DNA from 2 places in the Janthinobacterium sp. GW822-FHT07A03 genome. Region 2 is predicted to be linked to the other one. Evidence: riboswitches for the same ligand, from Rfam matches in the RefSeq annotation. Region 2 holds a riboswitch; the other holds the start of a gene.

Region 1 (15,012 bases), on a different contig from region 2:
GGCGGTACACGGCGGCGACCGAGACGCCCACCGTGCGCGCCAGTTCGCGCAGCGACAGGGCGGCGTCGTGCTGCTGCGCCAGTTGCGCGATGGTGGCGGCGACCAGGGTGTCGCGCAGGTTGCCGTGATGGTAAGTGGTCATTGCTGTTGTCATCGCATGTTATCGCTGTTCACATTGTCGTGTATGATGGGCATGTTATCACTGAAAACATGGAGAGCACATGCATGAGATGAACATTGCCGTCCGCACCGTGGACTTGCCGCCAGGCGCCAGCATCGCCCCCTTGTATCCCGGCAGCAACCTGGCCGACGCGTATGCCGTCGATTTGCCCACCGCGCAGGCGCGCCAGATGGACATGCAGAGCCTGGCGCGCCAGCTGCTGGGCAAGCAGCCGGGCTGGGTGCGCAAGCTGATGCTGGTGCGCGACGCCATCGTGGCGCGTTTCGGCATCCGGACGGCAAAACAGATGGAAGCGCGGCCCGGCAAGCGCATCGGCATCTTCCGCATCTATGCCGTCAGCGACGACGAGATCATCCTGGGCGAGGATGACAGCCACCTCGATTTCCGCCTGTCCGTGCTGCGCAACCGCGACGCGGGGCGCCATGGCAGCGTCACCGTCTCCAGCGTCGTGCATTGCCATAACCGGGTGGGGCGTGCCTACATCCTGCTGATCCGGCCGTTTCACAAGCTGATCGTGCGGCATTCGCTGGCGCGCGCGGCCAGGGCAGGCTTCGCCTGAGACGGGGAGGGGGCGGACGGCAAGGGCAATCTTGCTTATTCATGGCCGGTATTGCATACTGCACCACCAGCCTCATCACGATTCCCATGAACGATACGCTTCTCCTGCTGGGTTTTGCCACCACGCCGCTTGAACTGATTTCCTTTGTCCTGGCACTGACAACCGTTGCGCTGAACATCCGCCAGAATCACTGGGCGTGGCTGTTCGCCATCATTTCCTCGGCCGCCTACGGTTTCGTGTTTTTCGAATCGCGCCTGTATGGCGACATGGCCTTGCAACTGCTGTTCATCAGCGTCTCGTTCTGGGGCTGGTACCAGTGGCTGCACCCGGCCAGCGGCGGCAAGACCCTGCCCGTCACGCGCCTCGATGGACGCGGCTGGCTGGCCTGTGCCGCTGGCTGGCTGGTGGGTTTCCTGCTCATCGCCTGGCTGCTGACGACGACGGACACGGACGTGCCCCATGCGGATGGTTTCCTCACTGCAGGCAGCCTGGTGGGGCAGTTCCTGCTGTCGCGCAAGAAGCTGGAAAACTGGATCGCCTGGATCGTCGTCGACGTGCTGTATGTGTGGCTGTATGTGCACAAGGGCCTGACCCTGACGGCCGTGCTGTACGCCTTCTTCGTGGTGATGGCTGTCATCGGCTTGCTGGCATGGAAAAAGTCGGCTCCGGCCGCGCCTGGCGCCATGGTCCTCAAGTGATGGAACACTGCGTGCGCGTGGCGATCCTGGGCGCGGAATCGTCGGGCAAGTCGACCCTGGCGGCCGCCCTGGCCGAGCGCTACGGCACCGTCTGGGTGCCCGAGTACTTGCGTGAATTCGTCGAAACGCAGGGCAGGGTGCCCGTTGCCAGCGACCAGTATGGCATTGCGCGAACGCAAATCGAACGCGAAGCGGCCGCTGCCGCGCAAGCGCGTCACTTCCTGTTTTGCGACACCACGCCCGTGATGACGGTGGTCTACAGCCGCCATTACTTTCACGGCGCCGATGCCCCGCTGGCGGCGCTGGCCGATGCCGCGCACTACGATTTGACCCTGGTGACGGCGCCCGACAGCCCCTGGGTGGCCGATGGCTTGCAGCGCGAGTCCGAAGCCGTGCGCCAGCTGATCTACCGCTACCTGCTCGACGAGCTCGACGCGCGCGGCATCGCCTACCACGTGCTGCACGACAGCCTGGAAGCGCGCCTGGAACAGGCGGCGCCTTTGCTGCGGCAGGCGCTTGCTGGGGCGCCTGCCATTTCCTTTCCCTACAACGCCTAACAAAACCGTAGCGAGCGGCAGCGAGTTGTGGCCGAGAAGCGGAGCTGTGCGAATGCACAGTGAGCATCGGAAGCCGCAAATCGCGACGCGCAGTAGGTTTGGTTAGGTGTTTAAAAGTCGAACTGCGCCGAGACTTTAAAGGTGCGGCTGGCGCCCGGATACAGGTAACCGTCCGATTCCGGCGTCACGTCGCGCCAGTAGAACTTGTCGGCCACGTTGTTGACGGCGGCGCGCAGCACGGCGCGCGTGCCGGCGATGCGCGTGGCGTAAGCGGCGCCCAGGTTGAACACGTGGTACGACGGCACGAAGGTTGTGTTGTTGTACTCAAACGCTTTCTTGCCCGCATATTCCCAGCTGCCATTCACGCTCAGGCCCGCCACCTGTTGCACGGCATAGTCCGCATGCACGGCCGCCTTGAAGGCGGGCACGTTGGGTACGCGCTTGCCGTCGAGGTCCGCATTGCCCGTGCCCGACTGCTGGCTGTTCAGGGCCGTCACGGAGGCGCCCAGGCTCAGGCTGGACGATGCCTTGCCCTGGGCCGACAATTCCAGGCCGCGGTGCTGGGCCTGGCCTTCGCGCACGAAGTAGCCGGCCGTGTTCTGGAATTCCAGGCCCTTGCGGATCTGGAACAGGCTGGCCGCCAGCATGAAGTCCGGCGTCACATCCATCTTGGCACCGAATTCGATCTGCTTCGAGCGGCTCGGTGACAGTTCTTCATTGGCATTCATCGCCTTGCGGTCGGCCGTGCCGCCATGTTCCATGCCCTGCGAATAGGCCGCATACACGGACACATTGTCGAGCGGGGTATAGACGAGCGATACATTCGGCAGCAGGAAATCGTGCTTGGCGCGGATTTCCGTGTCGGCCTTCAGCACATACTGGTAGCCATCGACATTGATATGGCGCAAGCCGCCATGCAGTTTCCAGTTCGGCGCCAGGCTGACGATATCCTGCACGAAGACGGAGTTTTCCGTATCCTTGCGCACCAGGCGCACGGGGCCCGTGACGCCGGGCGACGTGCCGACGATCTGCGGCTGGTAGATGTTGCTCACGCCCACCCAGTCGTACACGTACAGGCCGGCGCGGTCCTTGCGGCGGAAGGTCGAGACGCCGGCCGTGAAGTCATGGCGCAGGGAACCGGTGGCGAACTTGCCCTGGATCATGGCTTGCGCGCTCAGCGGTTTTTTCGTCTCGCCCAGGCTGCGGTAGTCATACACGTCGTAATCGCCATTGCCGCAGAAGCCGGGGTACAGGTCCTGTCCGCTGCAGCCGTACGGGAAGGCCGTGTAGTCGTCGCGCTTGAACGAGTGCTGGTTGGCCGACAGGGTGGCGTGCCAGTCGTCATTGAAGGCGTACTGGAAGCGCAGGCCGATATTGCTGGTGACGGTTTCCACGGGGCGCGTCCACGGCTGCAGGTTGAGCATGGCGTCGGCGCTGATGCCGGTTGGCAAGGTTTTATTGTTCAGCAGCTGGAAACCGGGCGCCGTGGCCTGCGCCTTGTCCTGGTAGTCGGCGTCGAGCTGCAGCAGCGCTTGCGGCGAAATCTGCCAGTCGAAGGCGCCGGAAATGAACTTGCGGTTGCCGTCGGCGCCCTTGATGTAGGAGCGCAGGCGCTCGGCCGCCACGTTGACGCGGTAGCCGAAGCGCGTGTCCTCCAGGCGGCCGCCCAGGTCGACGGCGCCGTACAGGGTGCCCCGCTCGCGCGTTTCCACGGTCACGGTGCGCAGCGGTGCGGCGGTGGGGCGCTTGACGATGAAGTCGATCACGCCGCCCGGCGCGGCCACGCCTGCCTGCAAGCCGGCCAGGCCTTTCAGCACTTCGATGCGTTCCTTGTTTTCCAGCGGAATTTGCGTGTCGCCAGGAATGGCCACGCCATCCTTGCGGTAGCTGGAATTGTTGTCGAGCTTGAAGCCGCGGATCGTAAACTGTTCCGCATAGCCGACGGCGTTGTAGGCATCGTTGATGCTGGCGTCGAGCTTGACGGCATCGCTGAGATTGCGGATCTGCAAGTCCTGCATGTCTTTCTGCGAAATGACGGTGACGGACGCGGGCGTCTGCAGCAGCGGCGCATCGCTGAAACCGCCCACGGAGGCGCGCTTGGCGGCCGGCGCCTTGCTGGCCGTGACGACGACTTCGGCCATGCTTTGCGCCTGCGGGTCGGCGGCTTCGGTGGTGTCATTCGCGGCGAAGGCAGGCGCGGCAAACGCGTGCAGGATGGCCAGTGTCAGGACGGAAACGGATAAATTCGGTGTGGACATAGATTGCTCGTGGTTCAAGCCGTCTCGGGAAAGAGCACGGCAGGCTGCTTGTTCGGCTGGCGCCAACGCAGGAGCTATCAAAGGAGGGAGGTACTTTGCGCTTTCCTTCGCTGGCATTATCCAGATCAGGTACGAAGGGTATCTCTCACCCGGATGACTGCTCCAGGACCCCTAGCGAAATGACAGCTTAGCATGAAGCACGGCCGGCTGTCCCCCCTGGCCGACCGTTTTACAACAGTGTCGACGAAATCTACAGACTCAGTTCCAGCACCTTGCGGCTGACGGCGGGCGTGATGTCGCGCTGTTCGCCCAGCGCCGTCATGCCGTGCGCTTCCAGGGCGGACACGACGGCGTCCACGCTGGCATGGTTCAGGCCGTAATCGGCCAGGCGCGTCTTGACGCCCATGTGGCGGAAGAAGAATTCCGTGCGCGCGATGGCAGCCTCGATGCGGCCGTCTTCGTCGCCGCCATCGAGGCCCCACACGCGGGCCGCGTATTGCAGCAGCTTGGCGCGCTTGGCCTGCTTGCGCACGCGCAACATGCTGGGCAGGATGATGGCCAGCGTCTGCGCATGATCAAGTTCATACAGGGCCGTCAATTCGTGGCCGATGGCATGCGTGGACCAGTCCTGCGGCACGCCCACGCCGATCAGGCCGTTCAAGGCCAGGGTGGCGCTCCACATCACGTTGGCGCGCACGTCGTAGTCGTCCGGGTGCGACAGGGCTTTCGGGCCTTCCTCGATCAGGGTCAATAAAATGCCTTCGGCGAAGCGGTCCTGCACGGACGCGTTCACGGGATAGGTCAGATACTGCTCCATCACATGCGCAAACGCATCGACGACGCCATTGCCCACCTGGCGCAGCGGCAAGGTGAACGTCTTCGACGGGTCCAGCACGGAAAATTTAGGATACACCTTGCGGCTCATGAACGAGCGCTTTTCCTGCGTGGCCTTGCGCGTGATCACGGCCGAGCCATTCATTTCGGAACCCGTGGCCGGTAACGTCAAAACGGTGCCGAAGGGCAGGGCGGCTTCGACGATCTTGCCGCCCTTCGCCAGGATGTCCCACGCCTCGCCCTCGTGCAGGGCGGCGGCGGCGATGAACTTGGTGCCATCGACCACGGAGCCGCCGCCGACGGCCAGCAGGAAATCGATGCGCTCGCTTTTCACCATGGCCACGGCCTGCATCAGGGTTTCATAGCTGGGATTCGGTTCGATGCCGGCAAATTCCAGCACCGTGTGGCCGGCCAGCGCCGCCCTGACTTCATCGTAGACGCCGTTCTGCTTGATGCTGCCGCCGCCGTAGGTCATCAGGACCCGCGCCTGGGGCGGGATCAGGCCGGCGATGGCGGCGATCTGCCCCTGGCCGAAGAGGATTTGCGTCGGATTGTAGAAATCGAAATTGAACATGGGGCTCCCGCTGCCGAGGTTGAGGCTGTTGCCGAGCCATGATTATGGCCGAACGGGTGGAATCGTGTCGTGGACGCTTGAGCTTTTCGTCCGCGCGGTGGAGAATGCAGCCGATGTCACCACCACGCGAAAAGGAATGCGCATGACCACCGTCCCACTGGAAGAATCCGGCTTGCCGGCCACCGCGCTCGACATGCACCGCGCCATCGGCGCCACCATCGCCGCGCTGCAGGCGCTGGACTTGAACAGCCAGCGTTTCGAGGCGTGCACCGACCCCGAACTGCGCCGCGTGCTGGCGCATGCGGGCGACACCAGCCGCAAGGAAGCGGCCATGCTGCTCGAATGGATGCGCCGCCGCGACGCGCGCCTGGATACGGCCATGAAGGAAGCGCTGTTCAAGGCGGGGCCGATTGTTGCCCAGTATCACTATGACGAGAAAATATTGTAACTATTGGTTTGTTGTTGTGGCGTACCATGCGCCACATGGCCTTTGCTTCGCGTAGACTGTGCCCCGAACACGATTTTGGGGGAGTTTGCAGAAATGAAATCATTACCATACCGAGAAGGCAGCTGGTTTGCCGTGCCCCTGCCGGGCGGCGGTTATGCCGTCGGCGTGGTGGCGCGCAGGGCGCCTGCCGGGCGCATCATGCTGGCGTATATGTTCGGGCCGAAGCGCGACACTTTGCCCACACTGGAAGAGCTGGAAGGCTTGCGGCCGGAACAGGCCGTGCGCCGCCTGCGCACGGGCGACATGGCCCTGCTCAACGAGCGCTGGCCCCTGCTGGGCGACAGCCTCCACTGGGAGCGTGATGCCTGGCCCATGCCGGCCTTTATCCGCCGCAATGAATCCCTGCAGCGCGCCTGGCGCGCCAGCTATGCGGACGCCGATCCTGCCAAGCTGAACCGCGAGGAATCGATTCCCTTCGATACGCCGGGCATGGAAAGCGATTCCCTGTACGGTTACGGGGCGACGGAATTGCTGATGAATAAATTGCTGACGCCGGAGCAGGCGTCGGTTTGAACAGCAGGGAACGGCACGCCCGTGCCGTTCGTTTCCGCCGCTTAGCCCGCTTAAGCCGCCGGCAAGCTGATCTGAAACGCCAGTCCGCCGCCTTCGCGGTTGCGCACCTGCAATTCGGCGCCGTGGCGCAGCAGCACGCGGTCGACGATGGCCAGGCCCAGGCCGGCGCCGTTGGCTTGCCCGCGCGCCGTGTCGAGGCGGGTGAACGGTTTCATCAATTGCTCGATCTTTTCCGCCGGCACGCCCGTGCCATGGTCCTGCACTTCGATGATGACCTTTTTCGCCCCGTGGCTGGTGCGCACGTGGCAGGCGATGTCGATTTCCGTCACGTCGCTGCCCGGCGTCTTGCCATAGCGGCGCGCATTCTCGATCAGGTTGTTCAGCACGCGGCGCAAGTCGGTGGGGTTGCCCATCGCGTGCGCGCCATCGGCGATGGTGGCGTTGAGCTTCACGTCCGGCAGGCGCATCGCCTCGCGTGTCATGTCGTTGAGCAAGCCGCTCAGGTCGACATCGGTAAAGCTCGACGCTTCCGTCGGCTTGGCGTAGTCGAGGAACTGGCCGATGATGGCGTCCATCTGTCCGATATCGGACTGGATGCCCTCGCGCGCCTCGTCCGACAGGTTGGCCATTTCCACTTCCAGCTGCATGCGCGCCAGCGGCGTGCGCAAGTCGTGCGAAATGCCGGCCAAAATCACGGCGCGGTCCGATTCCACCTGTTTCAGATCATCAACCATCTGGTTGAAGCTGCGGTTCGCCTCGATGATCTCGATCGGGCCCTTTTCCGGCAGCGGCGCCGGCTGCTTGCCCTTGGCGATGTCGCGCGCGGCCGCCGTCAGGCGCGACAGCGGCAGATTGATCAGGCTGGAAATGATGGCCGCGCCCAGCAGGGACAGCAGCGATACCAGGCTGGCCCAACCCAGCCACTGGAAGCCCGTCAGGCCGCGCAGGCGCTCGCGGTCCAGCATCAGCCAGTATTCGTCGTCGTCGATCTTGAAGCTGACCCAGAAGCCGGCCACGCCGTTGACGCGCGCGGAAAAGCGCGTGTCCTTGCCCAGCTTGGCTTTCACCTGCGCCTCGATCTCGGGCATCAGGTAATTGTCGGGCGGCGGCTCGATGCGGTCGTCCTCTTCCAGCGAGAAGATGCGGATGCCTTCATTGCTGACGAGGTCGAACAGCAGCTCGCGGCGCAGCTCGGGCGCCGAGTGCGTCAGGGCCGCATGCGTGATGGTGACGACGGAAATGATCTGGGCGGAAATCTGCTGCGCCTGCGGCTCGCGCTGGATGACGGAAATCATGCCGATCCAGGTGATCATGCTGACCGTGGTCAAGGTGCCGAGCAGCAAAAAGGTGCGCCAGAACAGGCCGCTTTTCAGCCGCGCCAGGCTGATATCGGGAACAAGCTTCATCATGCCTCGCCAGCGATCAGCGCGGCTGTCCGTCCGGAATGAAGACGTAGCCGAGGCCCCACACGGTCTGGATGAACAGCGGGCTCGACGGATCGGGTTCGATCAGCTTGCGCAGGCGCGAAATCTGCACGTCCAGGCTGCGGTCGAACACTTCGTATTCGCGTCCGCGTGCCAGTTCCATGAGTTTCTCGCGCGACAGCGGCTGGCGCGCATGGCGGGCAAACACTTTCAGCACGGAAAACTCGCCCGTGGTCAGGGGCACCGTTTCGCCATTCTTTTTCAGCGTACGCGTGCCCAGGTCCAGCACGAAGTCGCCGAATTCGAAGGTTTGCGGCGTTTCCGACGGCGCGCCCGGGATTTCATCGGGACCCTTGCGGCGCAGCACGGCGCCGATGCGGGCCACCAGCTCGCGCGGGTTGAACGGCTTCGGCAGGTAGTCGTCGGCACCCATTTCCAGGCCCACGATGCGGTCCACGTCCTCGCCCTTGGCCGTCAGCATGATGATCGGCGTCTGGTCGCCCGCGCCGCGCAGGCGGCGGCAGATCGACAGGCCGTCTTCGCCGGGCAGCATCAGGTCGAGCACCAGCAGGTCGTAGCGTTCGCGCAGCCACAGCTTGTTCATGGCCGTCGCGCTCTCTGCCGTGAAGACATTGAAGCCCTGTTCGGTCAGGTAGCGCCGCAGCAGGTCGCGCAGGCGCACATCGTCATCGACCACCATGATCTTTGCCTGGTGGCCGTGGATCGATTGCGTTGTTGTATTGCTGCCGGTAGTGGAGGTTGTGGTCATTTAGGGTGTCGTGTTATCTTATATTAGTTGCTATAGTAACGCCTCGCGCGGCGTCGGCAAGGGGCTGTGGCGACCCATTACAAAGTGTTACAAACTTTACCCAATTACTCTTACTGCACCGTGTAAAGCATCATACACTGGGGCCACAGTGGAAATCAGCTTTAAGTTTATACGGCATTGCGGAAGAGGAACTCAATGAATATCTTTACTAAAAAAATTCACGCCGCTCCCAGCGCAGCTATCGCCGCACGTACGACTGTGCTGTCCGCATTTGCCGTTTGTTCCGTGTTGGCCGCCAGCCTGGCGCTGGCGCAAAACCAGCCGCCGCCACGCCGTGACGACCAGCAGCAAATGCAGGCCCAGCGGTACGAACAGGTACAGCGCAGCAATAGCAATGATACGCGACTGCGCGAACAGCGTGACGCACGCAGTTTCGACACGCGCGCCGAAGAGCAGCGCCGCGCCAACGAAGGCGCCGACGCTTCGCGCCGCACGGGCCGCATGACGCCCGACGAGCGCCGCGACCTGCGCCGCCAGATCAACGAAGTGGGCCAGGACATTTACTCCAACCCGCCGCGCCGCTAGGCATCGCACCCTCCCATCCCACAGGGCCATCTCGCAAGACATGGCCCTGTTGGCATCTGGCCGCCCGCATTGTTGCCCAGTCAGGCACAGCGCCACGCCCCGTGATATTGTTCTAGTGCACTGAGACAATTCTCTGAATGTGTTGCTGGGGGAGGCAAGTGGTGAGCGACGACGACACGCCCGTTCCTGATGCGGTGCCCGCAGGCGGCCTGCCGCATGGCCTCGTCCAGCGCGACGAGGGCGTGTGCCTCGACCTGTCGCTGGCGCCCGCGCAGCTGCGCGCCGCCGTCGACCAGCTGTTCCAGGCGGGGCAGCTGCTGGCCGGCCTCGATTACGGTTTGTTCCTGCTGACCCTGTTCCATGCCCCCACGCCCCGCGCCGCGCCCAAGGGCGACGCCTTGCTGCGCATCGCCGCCCGCGCGGCGCCATTCCCGCCCCCGCGCCGCGCCCTGTATAAACAGGTCAAGATCCGCGGCGACAGCGCCGAGTTTTACTTTGAAGCCTTGCTTCCCGACGCGGATGGCCAGGTGCCGGCCCGGCGCGAATTTGACGAGCTGGTGGCCGACCTGTGGGGCAAGGGCGTGCACTACGGCATCGATAGTGCGGCCGTGCGCGCCATTCTCGGCAGCGGCAAGGCCGAGCGCATCACGGTGGCGCGGGCGCTGGCGCCGCAGCCGGGGCGCGACGCCCAGCTGGTCGAAGTGTCGCAAGGCATCCACCGCGACGATGCGCCGCGCGAACGTCCCGATGGCCGGCTCGACCTGCTCAGCTTCAAGAACCGCTTTCCGCAAGTGAAAAAACATGCGCGCCTGCTGCGCCTGCTGCCATCGTTCCCCGGCTTGCCCGGCTACGACCTGGCCGGCACGCTGCTGCCGCCGCCCGCGCCGCTGGAACTGGACCTGGCGGCGGTGGCCGGCGTGGGCACGGCGGTCGAGCGCTTCAGCGACGGCGAGTTCGTCGTGGCCACGCAGGATGGCTACGTGAATGTCGATGAGAGCGGCAAGATTTCCATCGAAAACAGGATCGTCAGCCGCGAAGGCGTCAGCAGCCGCACCACGGGCAACCTCAAGCTGCGCGCCGCCTACGAGGAGTATGGCGAAGTGCAGGAGCAGCGCCAGCTCGACGGCAGCGACATCACCATCCATGGCGACGTGTACGGCCATCTGCACTCGCATGGCGGACTGATATGGCTACAGCGCAACCTGGTGGGCGGCACGGCGTTCAATGAACACGGCGACGTGCGCGTCGAGGGCGTCGCTTCCGGTTCCGTGCTGCAGGCGCTGAGCGGCGAAGTCCACGTGAAGCGCGCGGAAAGCTGCGTCATCGCCGGCACGCGCGTGGTGATCGACAGTGCCAGCAATTGCGAAATCATCGCCGACGAGGTCGTCATTGAACTGGCCGAAGGCTGCGCCGTGGCGGCGCGCACCATCCGCATCGGCAGCGCCGGCCCGCGCAAGCAGGTGGAGATGCTGCTGTTCCCGCTGGTGCCCGACTTGAGCGCCCTGGAGCAAAAGATTGCGGAAAGCCTGGCGAAGGCCGCGCAGTACCAGCAGGTACAGCACAAGCGCCAGCAGGAAATCGATGCCATTGCGCAATTGCCGGAAGTGCGCAACTACCTGACCCTGGCGGGCCAGCTGCGGCGCGGCGAATTGCAGTTGCAGCCAACGCAACAGTTGCAGTACGACAAGCTGGCCGCGCGCATCGCTCCCGTCCTGAAAGAGGTGGCGCGGCTGCGCGTGGAAGTGAAACAGTCGGAAATCCTGCACGCGCAGATGCTGGCCCTGGTGGAGCAACTGCGCCAGGAGCGGCAGGCAACGGCCGGCCAGTCGCGCTGCACCCTGGGCCTGGTCGATGGCGAGACGACGGTGCGCGCCCTGGTCGTGCCGCCCGGACCGGCCAAGGTCTACGACCGGCCGCCGAAGGAGATCAAGGCCTTGCTGCGCAGCGCCACGCCGGCCACGCAAGCCGTGTTTGCGGACAGCACAGGCAGCCTGGACTGGACGTATGCGCCGCCGCCTTAAAATGCCAGACCAAACCGTCGCGAGCGGCAACGAGTTGTGGCGGAGAAGCGCAGCTGTGCGACTGCACAGTGAGCATCGCAGGCCGCAAATCGCGACGCGCTGCAGGTTGGGGCAGGCATTTAGTCGATCACCTTGCCGCGCGACTGTTTCAGCACGCTGTGCGTGCTCTTGCTGTCGAGGCGGCGCCGCTGCGAGCTGCGCGTGGGCTTGGTGGCACGCCGCACGGCGGGCAGGAAGGTCACGCTGTCGATGATTTCCTGCAAGCGCCGCAAGGCTTCTTCCTTGTTCTGCTCCTGGCTGCGCGACTGCTGCGCCTTGAGCACCAGCACGCCATCCTTGCTGATGCGGCTGTCGCGCAGGGCCAGCAGGCGTTCCTTGTACGCTTCCGGCAGCGACGAGGCGGCGATGGGGAAGCGCAGATGGATGGCGCTGGACACCTTGTTGACGTTCTGCCCGCCCGGGCCCTGGGCGCGGATGGCGGAAAATTCAACTTCAGCGGGATTGACGAGGTGTTGCATGGCCTGCCTGTGGGGAAACGATGCAGCTATTGTAAGGGAAGTTGGCTGCGCCGGCGCAAGGCCGGGGCGGCCAGTCGATGATGTCTTCCGGGAAAGTTGATGTTTCTCAACGCCGGGTGCGGCGATGCTGGTTAGCATGGGGCCAACGTTGCGCCACTGCGCATCCTGGCAGCGCTTACCGGATGAAAGGAACACCATGCAGCCGACGACCACGCCTGGCGCCGCAACGGCCCAATACTTGAGTTTCCGGCTGGGCGGCCTGGAATACGGCCTCGATTACCGCTGCGTGCGGGAATTGCGTCCGCTGAAGGAGCTCGACCGTTTTTCTTCGGAAGGGGAAGTGCTGCACAGCGTGGCCGTCTCGCGCGGCGTGATCATTCCCATCGTCGACATGCGCGCCGCGTTCGGCAGCGCCCACGGCGCGCCGGACCCCGCCACCGACGTGATCATCTTGCAGCTGAGCAATGGCGTGATGGGCATGGTGGTCGATGGCGTCACCGACATCGTCAGCCTGGCACCCGCCGACATCGCCGCCGTGCCCGGCCTGGGCGAGGCGGAAGCCGATTATCTGCTGGGCCTGGGCACGGTGGCGGGACGTCGGTTGATCCTCGTCGACATCGACCGCCTGATGGCGATCCGCAGCCCGAGTCCCATGCAGGTAGCCTGAAAAAAAAGACGACCCGGAGGTCGTCTTTTGTCGCTGCTTGATTAACCGAGTTTTTCCAGCTGATCCTGCAGATCGAGCCACTCCGCTTCCAGCTGCGCCAGGTCCTTGGTGAAGAAGGTCTGGTCGGCCAGCAACTGTTTCAGCTTGGCTTTGTTGGCGGCGTCATAGATGGTCGGCTCGCCCAGCTTGGCATCGGTTTCCGCCTTTTGCGCGTTGCGCTTGGCGATCTGCTCTTCCTGGCGCTTGATCTTGTTTTCGATCGGCTTGCGCAGGGCGGCCGTTTTCTGGCGCTCTTCCGCTTCCTTGCGCTTGTCGCGCACGGGCGCGGCAGGGGCGGCGGCCGGCGCGGGTACGGACGACGTTACCGGGAAATCGGTCTTGTTGGCCTTGCCGGCGGCCGGCAGCACATCGGTACCCTTGCCCAGCTTGGTCTTGAAGAGCCAGTCCTTGTAGTCGTCCAGGTCGCCGTCGAACGGCTGCAGCTTGCCGTCGGCGACGATGATGAATTCGTCCGTGGTGGCGCGCAGCAAATGGCGATCATGGGAAACGACGACCAGGGTGCCTTCGAACTGCGCCAGCGCTTCCGTCAGCGCTTCGCGCGTTTCCAGATCCAGGTGGTTGGTCGGCTCATCGAGCAGCAGCAGGTTCGGACGCTGCCAGACGATCAGGGCCAGTGCCAGGCGGGCTTTTTCGCCGCCCGAGAACGGGGCGATGGAAGCGGTGACCATGTTGCCGGGGAAGTTGAAGCCGCCCAGGAAGTTGCGCAATTCCTGCTCGCGCACGGTCGGCGCGATCTTCGCCAGATGCCACAGCGGCGATTCGTCGTGGCGCAGCATTTCCACCTGGTGCTGGGCGAAGTAGCCGATGTTCAGGCCCTTGCCCATGGTGGCGTCGCCCGTCAGCGGCATCAGTTCGCCGGCGATGGTCTTGATCAGGGTCGATTTGCCGGCGCCGTTCTGGCCCAGCAAGCCGATGCGCTGGCCGATCTGCAGCGAAAACTTGATGCCGTTGACGATGGTCTTGTGCGTGATTTCGCCCGTCGCTTCGTTTTCGATCTTGTAGCCCGCATCGACGTCTTCCATCACCAGCAGCGGGTTCGGGGCCGACAGCGGCTCGCGGAATTCGAACGAGAATTCGGCGGCGGCGCGCAACGGCGCCAGTTCTTCCATCTTCGCCAGCGCCTTCATGCGGCTTTGCGCCTGGCGGGCTTTCGAGGCTTGCGCCTTGAAGCGGTTCACGAACGATTCCAGATGGGCACGCTTGCGCTGCTGCTTTTCCAGCGCGCCGGCGGCCAGGATCATCTGCGCCGCGCGCTGACGCTCGAAGCTCGAGTAGTTGCCCGAATAGCGTTTCAGCTTGCGCTCGTCGATATGCACGACCACGTTGACCACTTCGTCGAGGAAGTCGCGGTCATGGGAGATGATCAGCAGGGTGCCGGCGTAGCGCTTGAGCCAGTCTTCCAGCCAGATGATGGCGTCCAGATCCAGGTGGTTGGTCGGTTCATCGAGCAGCAGCAGGTCGGACGGGCACATCAGCGCTTGCGCCAGGTTCAAGCGCATGCGCCAGCCGCCGGAAAAACTCGCCACCGGCTGCTGCATCTGGTCCAGGGTAAAGCCCAGGCCCAGCAGCAATTGCTCGCCGCGCGACTGCACGGTATACGCATCGGCATCGGCCATGGCGCTGTAGATCTCGCCGATGGCGATGCCGTTTTCCGACGTGGCCGGTTCCGATTCCAGGCGCGCCAGTTCCGCTTCCAGTTTGCGCAGGGTCACGTCGCCGTCGATGGCGTAGTCGAGCGCGGCACGGTCCAGCGGCGGCGTTTCCTGCGCCACGTAAGCCACGCGCCATTTGGCCGGGAAATCGATTTCGCCCTGGTCAGGGTGCAATTCGCCACGCATCATGGCGAACAGGCTCGATTTGCCCGCGCCATTGGCGCCGATCAGGCCGATCTTGTCGCCCGGATTGAGGGTGACATCGACTTGTTCGAGCAACGGTTTGATGCCGCGCATCAGGCTTACTTGTAGGAAACGTATCATTATTTTCTTTGTGTTGTAAATTAAGGCGCTGCGCGCTTACGCCAGCTTCAGCTGCTCGGCCGTCAGCAGGAAGACCATGTCGTCGCCGGCGCTCGTCGTCAGCCAGGTCAGGCCCAGCTCGCCGAAGGCCGCTTCCGCATATTCGCGTTCGTTGCCGATTTCAATCATCAGGATGCCGTCGTCCGTCAGGCGCTCGGCCGCGCCGGCGATGATCTTGCGCACCAGGTCCATGCCGTCGCTGCCGCCGTCGAGGGCGATCTGCGGTTCGGCCAGGTATTCCTGGGGCAGGGCGCCCATCGACGCGGAATTC
Region 2 (15,012 bases):
GCGTCCGATGTGCCGCCGCCGAGCCCGCCCCAGCAGCGCTCGATCGAGCAAATCCTCAAGGGCGGCTGGTACCTGTTGCGCTTGATCAATGAAATCCTCGACCTGGCCATGATCGAATCGGGCAAGGTCACCCTGTCGCAGGAAGCGATGTCGCTGCTCGACGTGCTGCAGGATTGCCAGGCCATGATCGCGCCGCAGGCGGAAAAGCGCGGCATCCGCATGCATTTCCCCCGCTGCGGCAAGGCCTTTTATGTGCATGCGGACCGCACGCGCGTAAAACAGGTGATGATCAACCTGCTGTCGAACGCCATCAAGTACAACCAGGGCGGCGGCGCCGTCACCGTCGAATGCAGCGGGCATGGCGAACGCGTGCGCGTGAGCGTGCGCGACAGCGGCGCCGGTCTCGACGCGGCCCAGGTGGCGCAGCTGTTCCAGCCTTTCAACCGCCTGGGACAGGAAAACAGCACGGAAGAGGGCACGGGCATCGGCCTCGTTGTCACCAAGCAACTGGTCGAATTGATGGGCGGCACCATCGGCGTCGACAGCGCCGTCGGCGTGGGCACCACGTTCTGGTTCGAGCTGGCCGCCAGCAGCGCGCCGGCACTGGTGCTGGGCGACGGCGACGCGCTGCCGCAGGTGCAGGAACCGCAGGAAAGCCTGCGCACCTTGCTGTACGTGGAAGACAATCCCGCCAACCTGGCGCTGGTGGAGCAATTGATCGCCCGCCGCAGCGACTTGAAACTGCTGACGGCCATCGATGCGCACCTGGGCATTGACCTGGCGCGCACCTACCAGCCGGACGTGATCTTGATGGATATCAACCTGCCTGGCATCAGCGGCTATGGCGCGCTGCATATCCTGCACGACGATCCCCTCACCAGCCACATTCCCGTCATGGCCCTGTCGGCCAACGCCGTGCCGCGCGACATCGAAAAAGGCTTGCAAGCGGGCTTCTTCCGCTATCTGACCAAGCCGATCAAGGTCGTCGAATTCATGGACGCGCTCGACGTGGCCCTGCACCATGCAGCCGCGCACGGCCTGGCCGACGACACTCACGCAATACGCTAATTCAGCACTCAATTTTAGGAATACCGCCATGCTTCAAGCCACCGAGATCCTGAACGCCAGCATCCTCATCGTCGATGACCAGGAGGCGAACGTCATGCTGCTGGAACAGGTGCTGCGCAATGCCGGCTACACGCGCATCACGTCCACCATGGACCCGCAAGCCGTGCGCGCGCTGCACCAGCAGCACCGCTACGACCTGATCCTGCTCGACTTGCAGATGCCGGAAATGGATGGTTTCGAAGTCATGGAAGGCTTGCGCGACATCGAGGCGGGCAGCTACCTGCCCGTGCTGGTGATCACGGCCCAGCCCGGCCACAAGCTGCGCGCCCTGCAGGCGGGCGCCAAGGATTTCGTCAGCAAGCCCTTCGACCTGGTGGAAGTCAAGACGCGCATCCACAACATGCTGGAAGTGCGCTTGCTGTACCAGAAGCTGGCGGAATACAACAAGTCGCTGGAACAGATGGTGGAAGACCGCACGGCGGAGCTGCGCGAAAGCGAAGCGCGCTTCCAGCGCTTCACGGAACTGTCGTCCGACTGGTACTGGGAGCAGGATGCGCAGGGCAATTTGACGCGCTTTTCCGGCCCCGTGGCTGAAATGCTGGGCATCGGCAGCGAGGAAGAGCCGCAGCGCTGGAACGCCACCGAGCGCGCCTTGCTCGACGCCAAGATCGCCGCGCGCGAACCGTTCCTCGATTTCATCTACAGCCGCACCAACCTCGACGGCAGCACGCAATACCTGCAGGTCAGCGGCGAACCGATGTTCGACAATGGCAGCCGCTTCATCGGCTACCGCGGCATCGGCCTCGATGTCACGGAGCGCTTGCGGGGAGCGTGATTTATACTTGGCGTTATTGATATTGACCAGGAAAAATCATGACTGACAAATCTCCCTCCTACTGGTTCCCCGCCAAGACCTATGGCTGGGGCTGGGGCTTGCCCATCACCTGGCAGGGCTGGCTGGTGTTCCTGGCCGCGCTGGCGCTGTTCGCCTGCGGCGCCTTCCTGTTCCCGCCGCAAACCATGCTCGTCGGCTATATCGTCTATGAAGTGGCCATCGTTGCCGTGCTCATTTTTATCTGCCAGCTGAAGGGCGAACCGACCGCCTGGCGCTGGGGCAAGAAGAAATAAGCGCGACGCCGTCTGCTGCATTGCAGCAGATGCGCAAAGACGACACCTGCAAGAAATCATCTGGCCACGCGGCGCGAACCGCGTATAATTGGCTCGCTGCCGCAAGGCGGCAAACGCTAGGGGTCCTGCCTTTCGCTGTGGAAACACAGTGCAAGCGCGGGTGAGAAATACCCTCCGAACCTGATCTGGATAATGCCAGCGAAGGGAAGCTTTAGGATGAACGCACCCCGCCTTTCCGCGTGCGTAATTCCGAACCTCCTTAGCTGGCTCCAGGCTTAAAAATAGTCTAGCCAAGGAGCCAAAATGAACGCCAACCCGAAATTCCTCTCCGCCACCGCCACGGTCGACGAAGCCGCCATCGCGCCGCTGCCCAATTCGCGCAAGATCTACGTCGAAGGCAGCCGCCCCGACATCCGCGTACCCATGCGCGAGATCGGCCAGTCCGACACGGAAGCGTCGTTCGGCGGCGAAAAGAATCCGCCCATCTACGTCTACGACACCTCCGGTCCCTACACGGACCCGGACGTGCAGATCGACATCCGCTCCGGCCTCGATACGCCGCGCCTGCCGTGGATCATGGAGCGGGCCGACACGGAAGAATTGCCCGGCCCCACCTCCGACTACGGCATCGCCCGCCTGGCGGACCCGAAACTGGCCGAGCTGCGTTTCAATCTGCACCGCAAGCCGCGCCGCGCCATTGCCGGCAAGAACGTCACGCAAATGCATTACGCGCGCCAAGGCATCATCACGCCGGAAATGGAATTCGTCGCCATCCGCGAAAACATGCGCCGCCAGGAGTATTTGCGCGAACTCAAGGCTTCCGGCCCCATGGGCGAACGCCTGGCCGACCTGATGGGCCGCCAGCACCCGGGCCAGTCCTTCGGCGCCAGCATCCCGGCCGAGATCACGCCGGAATTCGTGCGCGAGGAAATCGCCCGCGGCCGCGCCATCATTCCCGCCAACATCAACCACCCGGAAGTGGAACCGATGATCATCGGCCGCAATTTCCTGGTGAAAATTAACGCGAACATCGGCAATTCCGCCGTCACCTCGTCGATCGGCGAGGAAGTGGAAAAGATGACCTGGGCCATCCGCTGGGGCGGCGACAACGTGATGGACTTGTCCACCGGCAAGCATATCCACGAAACGCGCGAATGGATCGTGCGCAACAGCCCCGTACCGATTGGCACCGTGCCCATCTACCAGGCGCTGGAAAAGGTCAACGGCAAGGCCGAGGATCTGACTTGGGAAATCTTCCGCGACACCCTCATCGAGCAGGCGGAGCAGGGCGTCGACTACTTCACCATCCACGCGGGCGTGCTGCTGCGCTACGTGCCGATGACGGCCAAGCGCCTGACGGGCATCGTTTCGCGCGGCGGCTCCATCATGGCCAAATGGTGCCTGGCGCACCACCAGGAATCGTTCCTGTACGCGCATTTCGAAGAAATCTGCGAAATCATGAAGGCGTATGACGTGTCGTTCTCGCTGGGCGACGGCTTGCGCCCCGGCTCCATCTACGACGCCAATGACGAAGCGCAACTGGGCGAACTGAAAACCCTGGGCGAACTGACGCAGATCGCCTGGAAGCACGACGTGCAGGTGATGATCGAAGGCCCGGGCCACGTGCCCATGCAACTCATTAAAGAAAACATGGACTTGCAGCTGGAACAGTGCGGCGAAGCGCCGTTCTACACCCTGGGGCCGCTGACCACCGACATCGCGCCCGGCTACGACCACATCACCTCGGGCATCGGCGCGGCCATGATAGGCTGGTACGGCACGGCCATGCTGTGCTACGTGACGCCGAAGGAACACCTGGGCTTGCCCAACAAGGCGGACGTCAAGGACGGCATCATCACCTACAAGATCGCGGCGCATGCGGCCGACCTGGCGAAAGGCCATCCGGGCGCGCAGATCCGCGACAACGCGCTGTCGAAAGCCCGCTTCGAATTCCGCTGGGACGACCAGTTCAACATCGGCCTGGACCCGGACAAGGCGCGCGAATTCCACGATGAAACCTTGCCCAAGGATTCGGCCAAGGTGGCGCATTTCTGCTCCATGTGCGGCCCCCATTTCTGTTCCATGAAGATCACGCAGGAAGTGCGCGAATACGCGGCCGGCATGGGCATCGCGGAAAACAAGGCGCTCCAGCAGGGCATGGAAATCAAGGCCATCGAGTTCATCAAGAACGGCGCCGAGCTGTACCGCAAGGTCTGAAGGAGAGCGTGATGCCTGCATTGATATCCATCACGCTCAACGGCGCGCCGCACCAGGTGCCGCCGGGGCAAACCCTCGATCAACTGATCGCCGCGCTGTCGCTGGAAAACCAGGCGCTGGCGCTGGCCGTCAACCGCAATGTCGTGCCGCGCAAGGCGTGGCCGGGACAGGTCTTGCAGGTGCAAGACCAAGTGGAAATTGTACGCGCCATCGGCGGTGGCTGAAAACGTCCAAGCAAACCTACTGCGCGTCGCGCTTTGCGGCCTGCGATGCTCACCGTGCTCTAGCACGGTTGCGCGTCTCGGCCACAAATCATCGCCGCTCGCTACGGTTTTCTTCGGACGTTTAAAAACTTAAGGAAAAGCACATGAATACCGCAACACATGACGACCTGCTGACCATCGCAGGCAAGCAATATCAATCGCGCTTGCTGGTGGGCAGCGGCAAGTACAAGGATTTGCCGCAGACGCGCGAGGCGACGGACGCTGCCGAGGCGCAGATCATCACGGTGGCCATCCGCAGGGTCAACATTGGCCAGGACCCGAACGCGCCCAGCCTGCTCGACTTCGTGCCGCCGGACCAGTACACGATACTCCCGAACACGGCCGGCTGCTACAACGCGAAAGACGCCGTGTACACCCTGCAGCTGGCGCGCGAGCTGCTGGGCGGGCGCAATCTGGTCAAGCTAGAAGTGCTGGGCGATGAAAAGACCCTGTTTCCGCACATGCCGGAAACCTTGATCGCGGCCGAAGCGCTGGTCAAGGATGGTTTTGACGTGATGGTCTACTGCAGCGATGACCCCATCCAGGCGAAGATTCTGGAAGACATCGGCTGCGTGGCCGTCATGCCGCTGGCCTCCTTGATCGGCTCGGGCATGGGCATCCTGAATCCGTGGAATTTGTCCTTGATCATCGACCAGGCGAAAGTCCCCGTGCTGGTGGACGCGGGCGTGGGCACGGCGTCGGACGCAGCGATTGCCATGGAACTCGGCTGCGATGGCGTGCTGATGAACACGGCCATTGCCGGCGCGCGCGACCCCGTGCGCATGGCGCGTGCCATGAAGCTGGCCGTGCGGGCCGGGCGCGAAGCGTTTCTGGCGGGACGCATGCCGCGCAAATTTGTCGCTTCCCCATCGTCGCCGATGGCGGGCCGCCTGGCGTGATGGTGCCGATGCACCGCACCGTGCTGGTGTTTGCCGGCGTCGACCCGTCGGGCGGCGCCGGCATTGCCGCCGATATTGTCGCGATTGCGGCGCAGGGCGCGCATGCCTTGCCCGTGATCACGGCGCTGACGGTGCAGGACAATGACCGCGTGTTTGCTGTCGAGCCTGTGGCGCCGGAGTTGCTGCGCCGGCAGGCGCTGGCGCTGATCGACAAGATCGCCATCGATGCCGTGAAAATCGGCATCCCGGGCAGCGCCGCGAATGCGGCCGTCATCGCGCAACTGATCGCGCAATTGCGGCTGGCCCGCCCAGGATTGCCCGTCGTGCTCGATCCCGTGCTGGCCAGCGGCCATGGGGACGTGCTCAGCCGGGACGATGCCGTGCTGGCGCTGGCGCCCTTGTTGCCGATGACTACCGTGATCGTACCGAACGGGCCGGAAGCGGCGGCCCTCGGCGGCGAGGCAAACTTGCTTGTGCAAGGCTGCCGGAACGTGCTGGTGACGGGCGGCCACGGCGAGGGCGAGACGGTCATCAACCGCTGGTTCGATAGCGTCGGCGGCGAGCGCGAATGGCGCTGGCCGCGCTTGTCCGGCGAGTTTCACGGCAGCGGCTGCACCCTGGCCTCCGCCATCGCGGCGCGCCTGGCACTGGGACAGGCATTGCCTGAAGCGCTTGATCTGGCGCAAAGCTATTGCCATGCGGCCCTGGCCGGCGCGTATGTGATTGCGCCAGGTCAACTCATGCCGCAACGATTCATTCAATAAGGAAACATCATGCGTGGACTGTATCTGGTGACCCCGAACTGGGACGACACCGACCGCCTGCTCGACGTGAGCGAACAAGCCTTGCAGGAAGGCGTGGCCCTGCTGCAATATCGCCACAAGAGTGCCGACGCACAGCAGCGGCGCGAGCAGGCGGGCGCCTTGCTGGCCCTGGCCCGCAAGTATGGCGTGCCCTTCATCATCAACGATTTTATCGAACTGTGCGAAGAGCTCGACGCCGATGGCGTGCACGTGGGCGGCACGGACGCGTCCGTGGCGCAGGTGCGCGCCCGCCTGGGCAAGGACAAGATCGTCGGTGCTTCCTGCTATGGCGACATGGCCCTGGCAAGGACGGCCGAGGCCGGCGGCGCCAGCTATGTGGCCTTCGGCGGTTTTTATCCGTCGCTGGTGAAAAAGTATCCGGTGACGACGCCCCCCGATATCGTGCTGCAGGCCAAGCGCGAGATCGCCTTGCCGTGCGTGGTGATCGGCGGCATGACGCCGGAGAACGCGGCGCCGCTGGTGGCGCGCGGCGCCGACATGGTGGCGGCCATCAGCAGCGTCTTTAACAATGCATACGAGGCGGACGATGTGAATATTGCGGTGCAGCAATTCAATCAATTGTTTGTGGCATGAGCTGGGAATGGAAGGCTGATTTGGGCCAGTAATCGGCATATAATAAGAACATCATTCATTACCGAGGTTCCTTTGCCCATGAGTCAGCCAGCCGCCGCGAAACGCCTTATCCTGATCGTTGACGATGACCAGCTCCTGTTGGAATTCCTCGGCGAAGTCCTGCGCCATGCCGGCTACGAGACGGCCCTGGCCCATTCGGCCGAAGTGGCGCTGCAGCTGATCGCCCAGCGCGAGCCGGACCTGGCCTTGCTCGACATCCACATGCCGGGCATGTCCGGCCTGGAACTGGCCAAGCGCCTGCATGGCGAGACGGCCGTGCCGTTCATGTTCCTGTCCGGCAGCGGCGACAGCGAATCGGGCAAGCAGGCAGCCGCCTACGGCGCCGTGGGCTACGTCGTCAAACCCGTCGACGAAGGCCGTTTGATGCCCGCCTTCGAAGCGGGCCTGGCGCGCGCCGACGAGATCCGCCAGCTGCGCCGCACCGAGCTGAACCTGAACGCGGCGCTGGCCGCCGGCCGCGAAACGAGCCTGGCCGTGGGTTTGCTGATGGGCAAGTTCCAGACGGACCGCAACACGGCGTTCGAAGTGCTGCGCGACCATGCCCGTTCCAGCCGCCGCAAGATCAATGAAATCGCCAGCCAGCTGCTGCTGGCCGAGGAAACCTTGAACGGCTTGCACGGCGCATTTTTGAACCGGGCAAAGACCAAGTAAGCGTATCCTCTCGCGCCCGCATGCCTGCCTTGCTATGATGTGGCGATACGGCGCGCTGGCGCGCCTGGTTCAACCATAGACAGGACATACATGAAAACCAAAGCAGCGATTGCATGGAAGGCGGGCGCGCCGTTGACCATCGAAGAAGTCGACCTGGCCGGCCCGCGCGAGGGCGAGGTCTTGGTCGAGATCAAGGCCACGGGCATTTGCCATACCGATTACTACACCTTGTCGGGCGCCGATCCGGAAGGCATCTTCCCGTCCATCCTCGGTCATGAAGGCGCCGGCATCGTCGTCGACGTGGGCCCGGGCGTGAAAAGCCTGAAGAAGGATGACCACGTCATTCCGCTGTACACGCCGGAATGCCGCCAGTGCAAATTCTGTCTGTCGCAAAAGACGAACCTGTGCCAGTCGATCCGCTCGACGCAGGGCCGCGGCCTGATGCCGGACGCCACCTCGCGCTTTTCCATCGACGGCAAGCCCATCTTCCACTACATGGGCACCTCCACCTTCTCGAACTATATCGTCGTGCCGGAAATCGCCCTGGCGAAGATCCGCGAAGACGCGCCGTTCGATAAAGTCTGCTACATCGGCTGCGGCGTCACCACCGGCGTGGGCGCCGTGCTGTTTACGGCCAAGGTCGAGGCGGGCGCGAATGTCGTCGTGTTCGGCCTGGGCGGCATCGGCCTGAACGTGATCCAGGCTGCCAAGATGGTTGGCGCCGACAAGATCATCGGCGTCGACATCAACCCGGCGCGCCAGGCCATCGCGCGCAAGTTCGGCATGACGCATTTCGTCAACGCCAACGAAGTGGACAACGTGGTCGACACCATCGTGCAGCTGACGGACGGCGGCGCCGACTACAGTTTTGAATGCATCGGCAACACCACCACCATGCGCCAGTCGCTCGAGTGCTGCCACAAGGGCTGGGGCCAGTCCATCATCATCGGCGTGGCCGCGGCCGGCCAGGAAATTTCCACCCGTCCATTCCAACTGGTGACGGGGCGCGTGTGGAAAGGTTCCGCCTTCGGCGGCGCGCGCGGCCGCACGGACGTGCCGAAGATCGTCGACTGGTACATGGAAGGCAAGCTCAATATCGACGATTTGATCACACACAGGCTGAAGCTCGATGATATCAATCAAGGTTTCGACTTGATGAAGAGCGGCGAATCGATCCGTTCCGTCGTGCTGTACTGATAGACATACGCCGTACCACGGCGTTTTTGCGGAGGCTTGGGCCTCCGTTTTTTTTGCCCCGCGTGCCATCCATCGTCCATGTCTGCCATCCAGGCAGGTCTTTTTGCAGCCTGTCGCACCGCGCTGGAGCCGCGCTCCATCCGCCGCTACAGTCGATGCTCCACTACTTTTGCGACGAGGCAGCCATGTCCACTTCCCACCGTTTGATCCTCAGCCTGGCCGGTATCCTGCTTGGCGGCAGCGCGCTGGCCGTGCAGCCGCCGGAGCCGCCGCAGCCGCCCGCGCCGCCGGCCGCACCGGCCGCGCCGAGCAAGAAAATCAATATTTCCATGGGCAGCGGCGATGGCTATGCGCTCGTCGACAGCAGCGAGGATAGCGTCACCATGGCCGGCACCGATGTCGATGGCCAGCAGATCAAGCAGCTGCAGCGTTCGCTCAAGGGGCAATTCCTGTGGTTCCGCGACCAGGGCAAGGGCTATGTGACGCAGGATGCCGCGCTGCTGGCCCGCGTGCGCGACGCCTGGAAACCGTCGCAAGATCTGGGCTTTCAGATGAGCGGCCTGGGCAAGCAGATGAGCGAACACGGCAAGGCGATGGGCGAACTGGGCAGCAAGATGGGCGCCCATGGCGCGGCGCAGGCGAACGTCGGCGCGCGCGATGTGGCGCAACTGCAGGCGCTGGGCCGCCAGCAGCAGGAACTTGGCCGCAAGATGGGCGAGGCGGCACGCCGTCAGGCGCAGGCCACCACGGAGACGGCGCGCCGCGCGGCCGGACGCGAGGTGGAACGCTTGCAGCAGCAGATGGAAGATGCGCAGGACGCCATGGAAGAGGTCAACGACCGCATTGCCGCCGCGCAAGAACGCGAGGCGGACAAGGTGGATGCGCTGTCGCGCCAGATGGATCAGCGGGGCAAGCCGATGGAAACCCTGGGCAAGCAGATGGAAGCGCTGGGACGCCAGCAGGAAAAGGCCACCAAGGCGGCCGACAAGGCCACGCGCCAGGTGATTGCCCAGGCCCTCAGCGAGGGCAAGGCAAAACTGGTGCGCTGAGTGTTGCGCTGCATCAGCGCGCCAGCGGCATGCGCATCAGGCAGCGCAGCGCCGGGTCGTGCCCGTCCTGCGTTTCGCGCGCCAGCTTGCGCGCGTGACCCGCGCCCAGCGCCACGGCGTCGATTTCGCTGAAATCGTGGCGCGCATAGTAGGGCCCGTTCCACGGCAGGTGGCGGTAGGTGCTCAGCGTCAGCCAGGCGCAGCCCAGGGCCCGGGCATGGGCCGCCGCCGCGTCGAGCAGGCGCGCACCCAGTCCCTGCCGTTGATGCGGCAGGGCGACGGACAATTCCACGATGAACAACTGGCCGTCCAGCGCCTGGGCGCCCAGGAAACCCACGGGCGTATTCTGTCCATCGGCGGCCACCCACAGGCAGTCTTGCCGCTGCAGTTCCTGTAAGGTGTCCAGTGGCAAGGGTTCCCCTTGCGCCAGCCACGCCAGTTCTTCCCCGGCCTGGGCAAACAGGGCCGCGGCGCTGCGCTCGACCTGGGCCAGCAACGGCAGGTCGGCGCCGCCGGCCGCGCGTATCGCATAGCTCATCGGGTATGCCATGCGGCGGCCACGGCCCGGTATTGCGCCGGCAGCTGCGCCCTGGCCTCGTCTTCGCTCGCATACACCTCATCCTGCAGCGTTTCCCAGCGAGCGTCGCAGCTGAAACGGTAGACGCGCGCCTCGCCCGCATACTGGCACACGGCCAGGCCGTGGATGGCGATGGAGGCGGCGCCGGCTTCACTGGCGACGTGGCCGAAGGGCAAGTCGGACCAGGCCCAGGCCAGTACGCGGGCGCCGTCGAGGTGGGTGGGTGGTGTCATGGGGATACAGGCCGTTGTGTCGGGATGCCGATTGTAGCGCGCGTGGGTAAAATGGCGCGACCGCTGGACAAATGCACAGTATTTTTAGCCATGCCGGTATAATCACGGGATGCAAAATCTTCTTCACAACCTCAATCCCGAACAATTGGCTGCCGTCACCCTGCCGGCCCAGCATGCGCTGATCCTGGCCGGCGCCGGTTCGGGCAAGACCCGCGTGCTGACCACCCGCATCGCGTGGCTGATCCAGACCCAGCAGGTATCGCCGCCCGGCATCCTGGCCGTGACCTTTACGAATAAAGCCGCCAAGGAAATGCTCACGCGCCTGTCGGCCATGCTGCCGATCAACACGCGCGGCATGTGGATCGGCACCTTCCACGGCCTGTGCAACCGCTTGCTGCGCACGCACTACCGCGACGCGGCCCTGCCGCAGACGTTCCAGATCCTCGATTCCCAGGATCAACTCTCCGTGATCAAGCGCTTGTTGAAGGCGAACAACATTGATGATGAGAAATTCCCGCCGAAGACGGTGATGTATTTCATCAACAACGCCAAGGACCAGGGCTTGCGCGCCACGGACGTGGAAGCGTATGACGCGCACGAGCGCAAGATGGTCGAGCTGTACCAGCTGTACGACGACCAGTGCCAGCGCGAAGGCGTGGTCGATTTTGCGGAATTGCTGCTGCGCACTTACGAGTTGCTCAGCCGCAACCAGCCCTTGCGCGAGCATTACCAGGCCCGTTTCCGCCATATCCTGGTGGACGAGTTCCAGGATACGAACAACCTGCAATACAACTGGTTGAAATTGCTGGCCGGCCATGGCAGCCGCGATGGCGGCGCCCTGTTTGCCGTCGGCGACGATGACCAGAGCATCTACGCCTTCCGCGGCGCGAATGTCGGCAACATGAGCGCCTTCGAGCATGAGTTCCAGGTCAAGAACTTGATCAAGCTGGAGCAGAACTACCGCTCGCACGGCCACATCCTCGACAGCGCCAACGTGTTGATCGCGAACAATAGCAAGCGCCTGGGCAAGAATTTGCGCACGGACGCGGGCCATGGCGAGCAGGTGCGCGTGTATGAAGCCAGTTCCGACCTGCAGGAAGCACAGTGGATCATCGAAGAGGCGAAAAGCCTGATCGCCGATGGCGCCTCGCGCAGCGAAATCGCGATTCTGTACCGCTCGAACGCGCAGTCGCGCGTGATCGAACATGCGCTGTTCTCGGCCGCGATTCCATACCACGTGTATGGCGGCCAGCGTTACTTCCAGCGCGCCGAGGTCAAGCACGCGATTGCCTATTTGCAATTGATGGACAATCCGCACAATGATTCCGCTTTCTTGCGCGTGGTCAATTTTCCCACGCGCGGCATCGGCATGCGCTCGATCGAGCAATTGCAGGCCGCGTCGGAACAGTACGGCATTTCGCTGTACGCATCCGTGCCGTATGTGGCGGGCAAGGCGGGCAGCGTGCTGGCCGGTTTCGTGAAACTGATCGAAGGCGTGCGCTTCGAAACGCAGCAACTGTCGCTGCCGGAAATGGTCAGAGTGGTGCTGGAAGCGAGTACCTTGCTCCAGCATTATCAGAATGAAAAGGAAGGCGCCGACCGCATCGAGAATCTGGAGCAGATGGTCAGCGCGGCCAGCCAGTTCATTTCCGAGGAAGGTTTTGGACAGGGCGCACCGGCCCACCTGGGGCCAGCCGCCCAGGCGCAGTCGGGCGCGCCCGTCGTCAACCAGGATGGCATCGAAATCCTCGATGCGGACGCGCCGCTGCCGGCCGTGATGTCGCCGCTCTCCGCGTTTTTGTCGCACGCGTCGCTGGAAGCGGGCGATAACCAGGCGCAGGCGGGCCAGGATGCGCTGCAGATGATGACCGTGCACTCGGCCAAGGGCCTGGAATTCGACAATGTGTTCATCACGGGCCTGGAAGAGGGGCTGTTCCCGCACGAAAGCAGTTCGAAGGAAGACAACGGCGTGGAAGAGGAACGCCGGCTGATGTACGTGGCCATCACGCGCGCGCGCAAGCGGCTGTACATGAGCTTCTCGCAGACGCGCATGCTGCACGGCCAGACGCGCTACAACATGAAGTCGCGCTTCTTCGACGAGTTGCCGGAAGAGTCCTTGAAATGGCTGTCGCCGAAGGTGCAGGCGAACTGGTTCGGCAACCGCAAGTCGGCCTGGGACGAGGCGCCAAGAGTGGCCAGCCTGGGTTCGGACAATGCGATTGCGCAAAAGATCGCGCAAAAAGCCACGGGCGGCGGCTGGCGCATCGGCGAATCGGTGGCGCACGCCAAGTTTGGCGAAGGCGTGATCGTGAATATCGAAGGCGGCGGCGGCAATGCGCGCGCGCAGATCAACTTCGGCCAGCATGGCATGAAGGTGCTGGACCTGGGCATCGCCAAATTGGAACGCCTGGGCCGCTAGTTTGCTGAGCAGCAATAAAAAAGGGCAGCCCGCGCAGGCTGCCCTTTTTTTGTGCAGAGTCGAAATCAGTCGTTCGGCTTGTCCAGCGACACCGTCTTGCTCTCATCGGCGGGCACGCCGAAGATCTGGCGGTAGGCGGCATAGAACGAGCAATGCATGATGATGGTCAAGATCATCGACAGCGGCATCATCAGCTGCATCATCAGCGGCGTGCGGCCAAAGATGACGGCCAGCAACTGGCTGGTGATGACGCTGATGGCGAACCAGGTGGCGGCGAAGACGATGAAGGCCGACAGCGAACGCCAGACGGCGAAAAAGCTGAAGAACAGCGCCTTGCCCAGGCCGGTTTGGCGCCAGTAGATCAGCGGCGCGGCAAAGCAGAAGGCCATGGCGGCCGGCACGTACAGCACGATGGCCAGCAGGATGCCCAGGCCCAGGCGCGAGTCGGGGATGGCGGCGCGCGCCGCTTCTTCCGTCAGTTGCCCCGTGACCAGTTGCCACAGCAAGCCGTCGTCCACCAGGGTCGAGGCGCCGATGGCAACGATGGCCATCAGGATGTACAGCACGCCCAGTCCCAGCAGGGATGGAAAGGCGGGCTTGCGGAAGCCCGAAATCAGGAGGCTGGGCAGGACGCGCTTGCCCTGGTCGATGTTCAGGCAGCCTTGCACGAAGGCGACGGAAAACACGGGGACCAGGATGACGGGCAGCAACTGGCCGAGCACGGGCACGATGCTGACGGCCAGCATGCAGAACATATAGCCGAGAAACAGCATCGACATGCCGCCAGGTTGCTTGCGAAACAGGGCGAATCCCTGTTTCACCCATTGCCAACCTGTACTTGCAGGTAATTTTTCCATGTTTAAAACAGTTCCGGAGCAGGTGTGGCGATACGTTCGCGCAGAATGCGTTCGAAATGCGTGGGATCATGCGGGGTCAGCATTTCCGCTTCGCGCGGCTGGTAATAATCGTACAGGCGCGACAGCCAGAAGCGCAGCGCGGCGGCGCGCAGCATCGGTTGCCATGCCGTCTGTTCTTCCTGTGTAAACGGACGCACGGCCTGGTAGGCGTCGAGCAGGGCGCGCACGCGCACCGTGTCGAGCACGCCCGTGGCCAGGTCCACGCACCAGTCGTTGACGGTGACGGCCACGTCGAACAGCCAGGTGTCGCAGCCGGCAAAGTAAAAGTCGAAAAAGCCCGTCAGTTGTTCGCCGTCAAACATGACGTTGTTGCGGAACAAGTCGGCATGCACGGGACCGCGCGGGATGGCTTTATAGGTATCGCAGGCTGCAAAGGCGTCCTGGAAATGGATTTCCGCGCGCAGCAAATGGGCCCTGGCATCGTCGAGGTGGTGCAAGACCAGCGGCGTGGTGGCGTTCCACCAGTCCAGTCCGCGCAGATTCGGCTGCTGCAGGGGGAAGTCCTGCGCCGCCAGGTGCATCTTGGCCAGCATGGCACCGACAGCGGCGCAATGCACGGCTTGCGGCGCCATCTGCGAGCTGCCGTCGAGTTTGCTGACGATGGCGGCCGGCTTGCCTTGCAGGGCCGTCACCAGTTCGCCATCGGCATTGGCGATCGGCGCGGGTACCAGTACGCCCCGGTCCGCCAAGTGGCGCATCAGTTGCAGATAGAACGGCAATTGCTCGAAGCTGAGGTTTTCAAAGATCGTCAGCACATACTCGCCGCGCTCCGTGCTCAGGAAGAAATTGCTGTTTTCGATGCCGGACGCGATGCCCTTGAGCGCCAGAGGTTTGCCGAGTGGAAACTGCGTGATCCACTGGCCGATATCGTCCAGGTGTAGCGCGGTAAAAACTGCCATGGGAAAGAGAGGAATGGTCTAAAAGGTCAAAAAAAGCC

Evidence for each region. Region 2 has a riboswitch for thiamine pyrophosphate ahead of thiC (phosphomethylpyrimidine synthase ThiC). Riboswitches for the same ligand answer to the same signal wherever they lie in the genome.
Region 1: it holds a riboswitch for thiamine pyrophosphate, as region 2 does, so the genes downstream of both, AC1RJW_RS03245 (TonB-dependent siderophore receptor) here and thiC (phosphomethylpyrimidine synthase ThiC) in region 2, are expected to answer to the same signal.

What each region holds. Positions count from the first base shown of each region.
Region 1 is NZ_JBXAKW010000001.1:701,567-716,578, forward strand. It holds gene AC1RJW_RS03225 (TetR/AcrR family transcriptional regulator) at 1-142, opposite strand, end outside; gene AC1RJW_RS03230 (DUF2867 domain-containing protein) at 222-740, shown strand; gene pnuC (nicotinamide riboside transporter PnuC) at 827-1,438, shown strand; gene AC1RJW_RS03240 (AAA family ATPase) at 1,390-1,995, shown strand; gene AC1RJW_RS03245 (TonB-dependent siderophore receptor) at 2,106-4,253, opposite strand; TPP riboswitch at 4,339-4,436, opposite strand; gene AC1RJW_RS03250 (iron-containing alcohol dehydrogenase) at 4,504-5,661, opposite strand; gene AC1RJW_RS03255 (ferritin family protein) at 5,804-6,109, shown strand; gene AC1RJW_RS03260 (Imm26 family immunity protein) at 6,203-6,682, shown strand; gene AC1RJW_RS03265 (sensor histidine kinase) at 6,733-8,091, opposite strand; gene ompR (osmolarity response regulator transcription factor OmpR) at 8,105-8,806, opposite strand; gene AC1RJW_RS03275 (hypothetical protein) at 9,071-9,460, shown strand; gene AC1RJW_RS03280 (flagellar assembly protein A) at 9,622-11,481, shown strand; gene arfB (alternative ribosome rescue aminoacyl-tRNA hydrolase ArfB) at 11,601-11,999, opposite strand; gene AC1RJW_RS03290 (chemotaxis protein CheW) at 12,196-12,666, shown strand; gene AC1RJW_RS03295 (ATP-binding cassette domain-containing protein) at 12,708-14,702, opposite strand; gene prmB (50S ribosomal protein L3 N(5)-glutamine methyltransferase) at 14,739-15,012, opposite strand, start outside.
Region 2 is NZ_JBXAKW010000010.1:109,209-124,220, forward strand. It holds gene AC1RJW_RS25315 (hybrid sensor histidine kinase/response regulator) at 1-1,068, shown strand, start outside; gene AC1RJW_RS25320 (response regulator) at 1,097-1,903, shown strand; gene AC1RJW_RS25325 (hypothetical protein) at 1,942-2,196, shown strand; TPP riboswitch at 2,305-2,420, shown strand; gene thiC (phosphomethylpyrimidine synthase ThiC) at 2,500-4,413, shown strand; gene thiS (sulfur carrier protein ThiS) at 4,434-4,637, shown strand; gene AC1RJW_RS25340 (thiazole synthase) at 4,781-5,575, shown strand; gene thiD (bifunctional hydroxymethylpyrimidine kinase/phosphomethylpyrimidine kinase) at 5,575-6,339, shown strand; gene thiE (thiamine phosphate synthase) at 6,349-6,972, shown strand; gene AC1RJW_RS25355 (ANTAR domain-containing response regulator) at 7,051-7,683, shown strand; gene AC1RJW_RS25360 (S-(hydroxymethyl)glutathione dehydrogenase/class III alcohol dehydrogenase) at 7,774-8,880, shown strand; gene AC1RJW_RS25365 (hypothetical protein) at 9,066-9,929, shown strand; gene AC1RJW_RS25370 (GNAT family N-acetyltransferase) at 9,943-10,479, opposite strand; gene AC1RJW_RS25375 (hypothetical protein) at 10,464-10,739, opposite strand; gene AC1RJW_RS25380 (UvrD-helicase domain-containing protein) at 10,849-13,158, shown strand; gene AC1RJW_RS25385 (BPSS1780 family membrane protein) at 13,224-13,979, opposite strand; gene AC1RJW_RS25390 (homoserine kinase) at 14,018-14,974, opposite strand.